Regions from separate parts of the Enterocloster sp. genome, predicted to be linked through region 1. Evidence: riboswitches for the same ligand, from Rfam matches in the RefSeq annotation. Region 1 holds a riboswitch; the other holds the start of a gene.

Evidence for each region. Region 1 has a riboswitch for lysine ahead of ACZM6M_RS03625 (alanine/glycine:cation symporter family protein). Riboswitches for the same ligand answer to the same signal wherever they lie in the genome.
Region 2: another riboswitch for lysine. It lies ahead of dapA (4-hydroxy-tetrahydrodipicolinate synthase); the one in region 1 lies ahead of ACZM6M_RS03625 (alanine/glycine:cation symporter family protein).

The regions. Positions count from the first base shown of each region.
Region 1 covers NZ_DBMACH010000002.1:174,272-179,497, reverse strand. The annotation lists gene ACZM6M_RS03630 (amidohydrolase) at 1-392, opposite strand, end outside; gene ACZM6M_RS03625 (alanine/glycine:cation symporter family protein) at 410-1,891, opposite strand; lysine riboswitch at 2,007-2,176, opposite strand; gene ACZM6M_RS03620 (GNAT family N-acetyltransferase) at 2,319-2,909, shown strand; partial or broken gene ACZM6M_RS03615 (glucose-1-phosphate adenylyltransferase) at 3,125-4,066, shown strand; partial or broken gene ACZM6M_RS03610 (GlgC family sugar phosphate nucleotidyltransferase) at 4,063-4,605, shown strand; gene ACZM6M_RS03605 (DUF1266 domain-containing protein) at 4,693-5,226, opposite strand, start outside.
Region 2 covers NZ_DBMACH010000010.1:37,306-42,531, reverse strand. The annotation lists gene ACZM6M_RS11700 (hypothetical protein) at 70-447, opposite strand; gene ACZM6M_RS11695 (hypothetical protein) at 599-931, opposite strand; gene dapB (4-hydroxy-tetrahydrodipicolinate reductase) at 1,050-1,808, opposite strand; gene dapA (4-hydroxy-tetrahydrodipicolinate synthase) at 1,874-2,761, opposite strand; lysine riboswitch at 2,930-3,103, opposite strand; gene ACZM6M_RS11680 (cob(I)yrinic acid a,c-diamide adenosyltransferase) at 3,149-3,646, opposite strand; gene ACZM6M_RS11675 (single-stranded DNA-binding protein) at 3,782-4,420, opposite strand; gene typA (translational GTPase TypA) at 4,671-5,226, opposite strand, start outside.

The DNA of each region.
Region 1 (5,226 bases):
TGATCCAGATCATGACGGTCCGGCATCCGGTCTGCATCTGTAAAATAATCCTGATTCCATCCCCGGCCCATCAGCCATTCACCCTCTGCGCAGGGATTCTCCCTGTAAAACTCCTTTAGGCACTGAAGCATATCCGCCAGGCTCTCTGTACGGGCAGCCAGCCGGGCAGAACACAGGCTGTTTCCGTATCCTAAAAGATGCATATGGCTGTCATTAAAACCGCTGCATACAAAACGGCCCTTAAGATCGGTACACACATCTCCCTCCCCGGCCAGTTTTAGAACGGATTTGCTGGAACCGGCAAAGATAAATTTACCATTTTCTACCGCAAAGGCCTCAGCCAGCGGAAGACTGCCTGTATAAACCTTTCCATTAAAATAAATATGTTTCATGGCACATTCTCCTTTCGTCAGTGCTTTTCTTCATAGAACAGGCAGGCATCCGGCTCTGCTGTTCCCTCTCCAAGATACCGTGCCTTATAATCCTTTAACAGACGGAAATAGTCCTTTGACAGCAGCAGGATCACAGCCACATTCACAAAGGTGGGAATGGCAGAAGTAATGTCTACCACGGTCCAGATAAAGCCCTGATTATTTGTCTTTACCAGATAAATCGTCCAGATAAGGCCCGGAAGCGCACGGACTGCGTAAAACAGCTTCAGCATCACTTTTTTCATGGGGCCTTCCTTTTTGCAAAGGTGCTCCAGGATTGACAGATAGTAGGTAAACCAGCCGCCGGAGGTGGTGACAGTAAAAATAACCATGATCAAAGCTAAAAGCAGGCTTCCTGCAGTACCAAAACTCTGGGAAAAGGCGCTTAATGCCAGAGTGCCGCCGTCTGTGCCGTTGGTCCAGTTTCCGCTTAAAAGCACAGAAACAGATGTGATGGAGCAGACTACAAAGGTATCAAAAAATACTTCAAAGGAACCCCAAAGTCCCTGTGCAACAGGATGGGGTGTTCTGGCAGAGGAATGGATCATGGGAGAAGTACCCCAGCCGGCCTCATTGGAGTATACGGAACGTGCCATACCTACCCGGATCATCTCACTGACTGCACAGCCGGCAAAGCCGCCGATGGCTGCCGTACCAGTGAACGCATTTGTTACAATGGCAGCAAACACAGAGGGCACTCTGGAAAGATTTGCCAGAATCATGCCAATTCCCATTAAAATGTAGAAAACGCTCATTAAGGGGACCAGCTTGCTGAACAAAGACGCAATCTTTTTGGTGCCTCCGTCCGTTACAATATAGGTCAGAACGCAAAGAGCCGCTCCCACCAGAATAACGCCCTCAATCTGAAAGCCTCCGATATTCACCGTATCCATTTTAAAGGCTCCTGCTACCACCTGGGAAGCAGTCAGCGTAGAGGAGGTTACAAAGAATGTAGAGAAAATACCTGCGCCGAAAATAACTGCCGGTATCAGCCACAGCTTTCCCCAGCGGCGCTCCTCTCCCAGTCCCCGCTCCATATAATAGGTAGGGCCGCCGTAATATTCACCCTTTTCATTGGTATGGCGGTAATAGCAGCCCAGCGTTACCTCTACCTGCTTCAAGATCATTCCAAGACAGGCAGACAGCCACATCCACAGCACAGCGCCAGGGCCTCCTGCCGCAACTGCCGTAGCCACACCGGCAATATTTCCAAAGCCTACCGTACCGCCGATTGCTGTGGAAATTGCTTCAAAGGAACTTAACATTCCCTTTGCATTATCCTCCTGCTTCTGGCTTTTTTTGTTTAAAATCGTGCCACCGGTATTCTTTAAAATCCAGCCAAAGCGCCTGAACTGAAAGAATCCGGAACGGACTGTGAAATAAATACCGGTAGAAATCATCAGTACGATTAACGGAAGCCCCCACAGGACGCCGTCTAACCAGTTGAGAAATTCGATCATTTTTATGATCCCCCTTTTCTTTTGTTTATGTACAGCAATCTATTCCACCTGGGCTCTGCCCGCAAAAAAGGAGCAGCGGTTTTTGCATCCCACTGCTCCATAAATCATCCATCCATGAAACAATAGCGCCTCCACCGTTTGGTGAGAGTGTGCAGCCTGTTCGACTGCACCCCAACATACTGCCTGCGAAAGCAGTACATTTCGGCGGCTCCTCCTTTCCCTGCTCTTCCCTGGCTTCGCTGCCTCCAAACAGGTACTGATAGTATCCGCACCTCTATTGCCGTACTCTTTTTGTAGTATCATAGCTGGTTTCACGCTGGCTGTCAACTGTTTTTGCAAGTTTATTTCTTCGGCCAAATTTCACTTGATACAATCTTTTTTTCGTCCTATACTAAAAAATCATATGTTTTATCCGGAGGTACACATTATGTCACTCACACCACCCATCACCATTCGCCCCGTTTCCACCGCTGACAGCCAGGCTCTCCTTGATATTTACCGTCCCTATGTGGAGCATACTGCCATTACCTTTGAATATGAGGTTCCCACTGTGGAGGAATTTACCCGCCGGATCCGCCACACCTTAAAGCGCTACCCCTATCTGGCAGCAGAAAAAGACGGACAGCTTTTAGGCTATGCTTATGCAGGCCCTTTTCATGAACGGGCAGCCTATGACTGGTGCGCTGAGGTTTCCATTTATATACGGACTGATGCCCGCGGCACAGGGATTGGAAAAAAACTCTATGAAGCTCTGGAGCACGCACTTACTGCCCAGAATATCCTCAATCTTTACGCCTGCATCGCATGGCCGGATAAGGAAGATGAATATCTTACCAGAAACAGCGCTGATTTCCACCGCCATCTGGGCTATGAACTGGCAGGAATGTTTAAAAACTGCGGCTATAAATTCGACCGCTGGTACAGTATGATCTGGATGGAAAAACAGCTTGGCCCCCATTCCGGCCATGCAGAACCCATTATCCCTTTCCAGGAACTGCTTCACCGGATGCCTGTTTAAAGCATCTTCTATTATGCATGATTTTGCACTTTGTCTTTTGAATATTGTATTCATGTTCTTTTTTTACAAAATACTGTCCGTTTTTACCGATTTGTGCTACAATTCTAACAGAACATTCCTGAAATGTTTTTCGTTGGGAATGCTGCCCGGTAAGCAGAGTGGCTTATGTGTTCTGTGGACCGAGGCGTCACTACTATACAAGGGGAGAATTTGAAATGGCAAAAGAAATGATCGCAATGCTGCTTGCCGGCGGCCAGGGTTCACGGCTTTATGCCCTGACTCAAAAGCTGGCAAAACCTGCAGTTCCTTTTGGCGGAAAATACCGTATTATCGACTTTCCGCTGTCAAACTGCGTAAATTCAGGAATTGACACAGTAGGTATCCTGACCCAGTACCAGCCTCTGGTACTGAATGAATATATCGGAAATGGACAGCCCTGGGATCTGGACCGCCTTCACGGCGGAGTTCATGTGCTTCCGCCCTATCAGAAAGCCTCCGGCTCGGACTGGTACAAGGGTACAGCCAATGCAATTTATCAGAATATATCCTTTATTGAACGCTATGATCCCCAGTATGTGATCATCCTTTCTGGCGATCAGATCTGTAAGCAGGATTACAGCGATTTTCTCCGCTTCCATAAGGAAAAGAATGCGGAATTCAGCGTGGCTGTCATGGAAGTCCCCTGGGAGGATGCTTCCCGCTTTGGCCTGATGGTAGCGGATGAAAACGACCGCATCACCGAATTCCAGGAAAAACCCAAAAATCCTAAATCCAATCTGGCATCTATGGGTATCTATATCTTTAACTGGGATATTTTAAGAAAATATCTCATTGAAGATGAGGAAGATCCGGATTCTGAAAATGATTTCGGCAACAATATCATCCCTAATCTCTTAAAGGACGGACGCAGGATGTACGCCTACCACTTTGACGGCTACTGGAAGGATGTAGGAACGATTCCTTCTCTCTGGGAGGCCAATATGGAGGTTCTGGATCCGGAGCACAGCGGCATCAACCTGTTTGACGAAAACTGGAAGATTTATAGCCGTAACAGCGGTATGACCGGACACAAGATTTCAGACGGAGGCGTTGTAGAAAACTCCATGATCACCGACGGCTGCCGTATTGCAGGCACCGTACGCCACTCCGTACTCTTCATATCTGCGTTATGTCAAGAGAACTCTTGATCGATCTCATCAATACAGCCTTTATCCGCGGCTATGTATATTTTGAACGCGACATTTTAGCGCCGCAGATTGACAAACTGGATATCCGATCCTTCCGTTTTGACGGCTATACCGCCCGGATCTGTGATATGAATAGCTACTTTGACGAAAACATGAAGCTGCTGGATGATGAAAATCTGGATGCTCTGTTTTCCCCCAGTCCCGTATATACAAAGATCCGTGATGACAACCCCACCCGCTACATCAACGGCTCCCGTGCAAATAATATCATGGCAGCGGACGGTTGTGTAATCGAGGGAGAAGCAGAAAACTCTATCCTGTTCCGCGGTGTAAAAATCGCAAAGGGCGCAAGGGTAAAAAACTGCGTTCTTATGCAGGATACTGTGATCGAAGAAGGCGCTGATCTTGAATATGTGATCACCGATAAGAACGTGACGGTTACAGCCGATAAGGAATTAAAGGGTTCAGACACCTTCCCGGTATATATCGCAAAATCCAGAACTGTATAACATCATATGCTTAAAAATCACCCCTCAGACCGGTCTTTCCATTCCGCCCTGAGGGGTGATCCTCTTCCCTATCCTGTATAAAGCCTCTTACCAGCTCTTTTTAAGCTTTAAATTCCAGTCCACCTCATAAGGATTCCACTGACTTGCTTTCAGATTTTCATAAATTTCTCTTCTCTCTTTTGAGCTGTCGCCGGAACGCTCTTCATAGCCCTTCAGATAATCCTCTACAAATTCCTCCCAGGAAGAAAAGCTCTTCTGTATTTCCTTTGCCACCTCTAACGCCCGATCCAAAGCTTCTGTCTCTGTATAATAATCCGCCAGATAATAAAAACCCAGATTGGACATGGCCCTGCTGTAATCATAGGCAGAATTTTCTGCTGATGCCGACGATAAAAGCTCCTGTAAAACACGGTCTGCCGAAGAACGGTCTGTGATCCCCCAGCTGGTCTTTAACATCTGACGATTCTGATCTTTTGCCGCCCTATCCATCTCCTCGCCGTTCTCTTCCTTTCCCGCAAGCTTTAAGCCACCGCCAAAGGCACGGATATTGCCAGCATTGTGCCGGGTAAGAATCGCACAGGCAGCATTAAACCACTGAACTGTCTGATTGTTCATATAGGG
Region 2 (5,226 bases), on a different contig from region 1:
ATAATACTTTCTTATTTTGAACACAAGACAGACAGTCATTAAAATTCCTAATAAATCATCTCTGCCCTTCTAATCATCACAGGCTTCCTCGTGAATCCGAAAAAATACTATGCGCCCTTCTTTTAAAAACAGGGAAATCCCCTGCTCTGTCCGGCTGGCGTTCTCTTTCTCCCTGCGAAATTCTTCTTCATAAAAGGGATGGATTTCTATGAATGCGGGCAGGCTGTCTATACGGATTTCTGCTGTGCGGTTTCCAGACTGCCAGTCCTTTGCCGAGGCCGTCTCCAGACAGATACAGACAAATATAAGCATCCGAACCCCCAAACGCCCTTTTTTGTCTTTTTCCTGCCGCTTTTCGCGCTGCCTGTTTTTTCTTACAGCTTTCCATCTGTATACGGCCTTTTTACGTCTTCTTTTTAAACAGCGGTTCCGTTCTCTTTTGTTCATGGTTTCCTTTCCCACGCACTCCTGACTGCATTATAGACGTAAATCCGCCTGACTGCAACAAAAAAATCTCCCTGAAGCTTCGAAAGCTGTATCTGTTCTCCAAATGCTCAGGGAGATTTTCCGTCTGTCCTCCGGTTTTAAATGATTTTATTTACCGGTTTTGTGTCTCGGCTGTGGACTCAGATTCAGTTGTATCCATTATATCCCTTTTTATGTCCTCTACGCCTTTTCTCACATCATCTGCAATCCCGTCCATGACCCCTTCCCCGGTGGTATCTGTTTCAGACCGGGATGTGGCGTCCGTATTTTCAGTTTCATTTGCGGCTGCGCCCTGGTCTGTCTCTGTGCTGTAGGAGGCAGAGGTTCCCGGTGTTCCCGAAGAAGCTGTAGGCTGCTTGGAATCTCTGCTGCCGCATGCTGTAAGGGATGATGCAAGCACGGCAATCAACAGTACCATCATAACAGGTCGGATCTTTTTCATCATACATTCTCCTTTCGTGCTCCAGGCATCGTTTTCTGTCCGGTGCCCTATTAAAAAAGTGTATCCAAACCTTACGTTCAGATACACTTAGTATAAGCTCCCAAAAAAGTTTTATTCCTGTTTACAGACCGATCACATCTGTCATGGTATAAAGTCCCGGCTGTTTTCCGGCCAGAAACTTTGCCGCCTCTAAAGCTCCTTTTGCAAAAATGGCTTTTGAATAGGCCGTATGGCTGATCGTAATAACTTCATCCTTTCCGGCATAGATCATATCATGTTCTCCTACGATCGAGCCTCCCCGTACAGAGGAAATACCGATTTCTTTTCCATCTCTTTTTTCGTGGATACTGCTTCTGTCTGTTACGAAATGATACAGACCGCCCATGGCTTCATTCACCGCTTCTGCCATCGCAAGAGCAGTTCCGCTGGGAGCATCCTTTTTCTGGTTATGGTGCTTCTCTACGATTTCCATATCAAAGCCCGCATTTCCCAATACCTTTGCCGCGTCCTGAATCAGCTTTAAAAGCAGATTTACACCAAGAGACATATTGGCAGAGCGAAGAACCGGAATCCTTTTGCTGGCATCCTCTGCCCTTTTTAACTGTTCTTCTGTAAGTCCTGTGGTACACAGCACCAGAGGAAGCTCTTTTTCCAGACAGTAATCCAAAAGTTCGTCCACTGCCTTTGCAGAAGCAAAATCCACCACTGCGTCCGCAGCCTCTGTACACTCTCCCAAAGAGGCATATACCGGATAATCATAATTTTTTTCCGTATTCAGATCAACGCCCGCAGCGATCCGGATTCCGTCCATTTCCTGTGCCATGGCGGAAATCACCCGTCCCATAGCGCCGTTGCAGCCGTGCATGATAAGATTGATCATTTTCTGTGGTATCCTTTCTTTACTGAGTCTTCTTTTGGCAAGGCCCAGGGCTCTTTTCAAACGTTTTATGCCAGAATGCCGTATTCCTTCATGGCCTTTTTAAGAATTTCCTGATGCTCCGGCTCCATCTCGGTCAGAGGCATGCGCAGCGGTCCTACTTCTTTTCCCATCAGGTTCATGGCGGCCTTTACGGGGATAGGATTTACCTCACAGAACAGGGCGTTAATTAAAGGAATCGCCTCTAACTGCATCCGGGCGCTCTTTTTTACATCTCCTGCAAAATAGGAGGCACAGATTTCATGAGCCTGTGAAGGAGCCACATTGGAGAGAACAGAGATAACGCCCTTTCCGCCTAAAGATAAAAGAGGCACGATCTGATCGTCATTTCCTGAATATACGTCGCAGTTTCCATCGGTCAGGTTCATCAGCTGGGCAATACCGGAAAAATTGCCGGTAGCTTCCTTTACACCCACTATATTGTCTACTTCACGGCAAAGAGAAGCAATGGTCTCAGGCTGGATATTTACACCGGTTCTTCCGGGAATATTGTAAAGGATCATGGGTATTTTTACTGCATCTGCCACAGCAGTAAAATGAGCCTTGAGTCCCTTCTGGGTCGCCTTGTTGTAATAGGGAGATACAACCAGGATACCGTCTGCCCCCCTTTCCTCGGCCTCCTTTGACAGGTAAATGGCGGTCTGTGTACAGTTTGAGCCTGTTCCTGCCACAACCGGAATTCTCTTTTTGGTCACATCACAGATAAAGCCGATCACATCCAGATGCTCTTCATGGGTCATGGTAGATGCCTCTCCTGTAGTTCCGCAGGCAATGATCGCATCGGTACCGCCTGCGATCTGCTCCTCTACGATCTCCTCCAGCTTATCGTAATTTACTTCTCCGTTTTCCTTAAAAGGCGTAATCAGCGCAACGCCAGCTCCTTCAAAAACAGCCATGCTTATCTTCTCCTTTTTTACAGTCTTATTTACCATCAGTAAATGCGCATGATAAACAAAGTGTACATATCCCGCACCGGTTTTCGCCCCCGTACCAGCGAAAAAAGAAGGGCTGAGGTAAATGTTTCAGCCCTTCCCATACAAACCCGTTCTTACTGCGGATACATATCTTCTGGTAGCTCTCCATCCACCTGGATGACAGTCACAGGATTCTTCATCCTGCACCCAGAAACGATCCTGCAGGATAACCGCTCCTTCGGCGCTTTTCCCTTTCACGGCTTTTCTTCTGTGCCTGCCACATCCAAACCGATATTCATGATCAGCGCAGCCTCTACTCTGTCTATAGTCTTATCCTATCATCATTAAAAATAGATGTCAACAGGGAACTTACTCAAATCGCGTCTGAAGCTTCGTCACCTCATCCACCCATTCATCCAAAGCCGCCGGATAAACGGTTCCTGTCATGATCAGCTCGGCCTCCGACTGTCTTGCCTGGCCGATCAGGGCGCACAGCTCCTCCAGGGTGAGAATCCCTTCATCCAGGATCCCCAGGATCTCATCCAGGATCAGGATATCGCATTCTCCGGTTACAAGAACCTTTTTTGAAAAATTCAGCCCATTGCGGATATTGATCCTGGCTTCCTCTTTTTCCTCTTCAGAAAGCTGATCAAAAACCACAGGAGATTTTTCAAAACGGAACAGTTTAAATTCCGGTTCCAGACGTTTTAATACTTCCATGTTGTCGGAATCCATAGAACCCTTTAAAAACTGAACCATGATCACATTTTTTCCATGGATCAGGGCGCTGATCCCTCTTCCCAGAGCGCTGGCCGTTTTCCCCTTACCCGGTCCGCAGATCACCTGTATCGTACTGTCTTTCATCATCATGCACCTCATACTGCCTTCCGGACACCTTCCCTATGTGTGTCTGGAACATCAATTCACAACACACACTCTAGCACAATATAAGAAATAATGCAAATATTTCTTATATTTTCCGTAAGGAAATCGTAAGAGAATTTATTGATCCGACTCCTCGCCGCATTCCAGCTTGCTGATAGAAACCTCGTATGCCACCCTCTTTTCACACTCTGTCTCGCTGAGCTTTTTTGTATATTCCCTGCTCTGGACTCTTCCCCAGATACGGACTCGGGTGCCTACCGTAAAGCCGGAGGCAAAGCGGGCATTTCTTCCCCAGCTGATACAAGGTATGTAATCTGATTTTCCATAAGGACGGTTAACTGCCAGCAGAAGATCTGCAATCTCTCGTCCAAGAGGGGTTTTTCGGTAGATCGGAGGCTTGCATATGTAACCGTCCAGGAAGATCTGGTTGGTTCTGGTGTAATCCGTAAATTCATCCAGAAAACGAATCTCTCTGGCAAAAACAGACAGCATCAGGCGGTTTTTTACACCCTCATGGCGGTTATAGGACCGGAACTGCCCCACTGCCTCGATGGTGCTCCCCCGCAGATCCTTATGGACATCCATAAGACGTTCCGACACCATAAGCGGAATTACATCGGCCTGTTCGCTGAGACGGTTTACCGACAGATCCACCATGTAAAACCCTTCGCCAAATACCTCGTGGCTGAAGGAGAACTCCGATACGATTTCTCCGATCACGCTCACCCTATTGTTTTCAATCATTTTTTCTGCCATTGTACTTCTCCTCTTATTTTCCAATTTCACTCCGGGTTACAATTTTCCCGTATGCACATAATCAATCTATGCAATTATAACCAGAAATAGACGGAAAACAAAGGTCAATTCATCGCATCGATTCGACAACTCAGGAAAATAACGTCGATTTTAGCAAAAAAATCTGTAAAACGCAAAAAATCTCCCGGACTTTGGAAGAATATTCCAAAAATTCCGGGAGAACTGTCATATTTTATTTAAAAAATAAATTTTATTTTTTGAAGGAGGCTCTCTTTCGTAAAAGAGGATCCAGGATCTTTTTACGGATACGCAGGCTCTCCGGGGTTACCTCCAAAAGCTCGTCTGTATCAATAAAGTCCAGGCTCTGCTCTAAACTCATGATCTTTGGCGGAGTCAGCTTTAAGGCCTCATCTGCACTGGAGGAACGAGTATTGGTCAGCTTCTTTGTCTTGCAGACATTGATCTCAATATCCTCTGCCTTGGGGCTCTGTCCCACAACCATACCGGAATATACCTTTACGCCCGGCCCGATAAAGAGGGTTCCTCTCTCCTGAGCATTAAACAGGCCGTAGGTAATGGCCTCACCGGCCTCAAAGGCGATCAGAGAGCCGGTAGGACGGTAGGATAAGTCGCCCTTGTACTCTGCATAGCCGTCAAAAATTGTATTTAAGATACCATTTCCCTTGGTATCCGTCATAAAGTCGCCGCGGTAACCGATCAGGCCTCTGGACGGGATAGAAAATTCCAGTCTGGAATAGCCTCCGGCTGCCTGGCTCATGCCCTGCAGGGCGCCCTTTCTGGCTGTC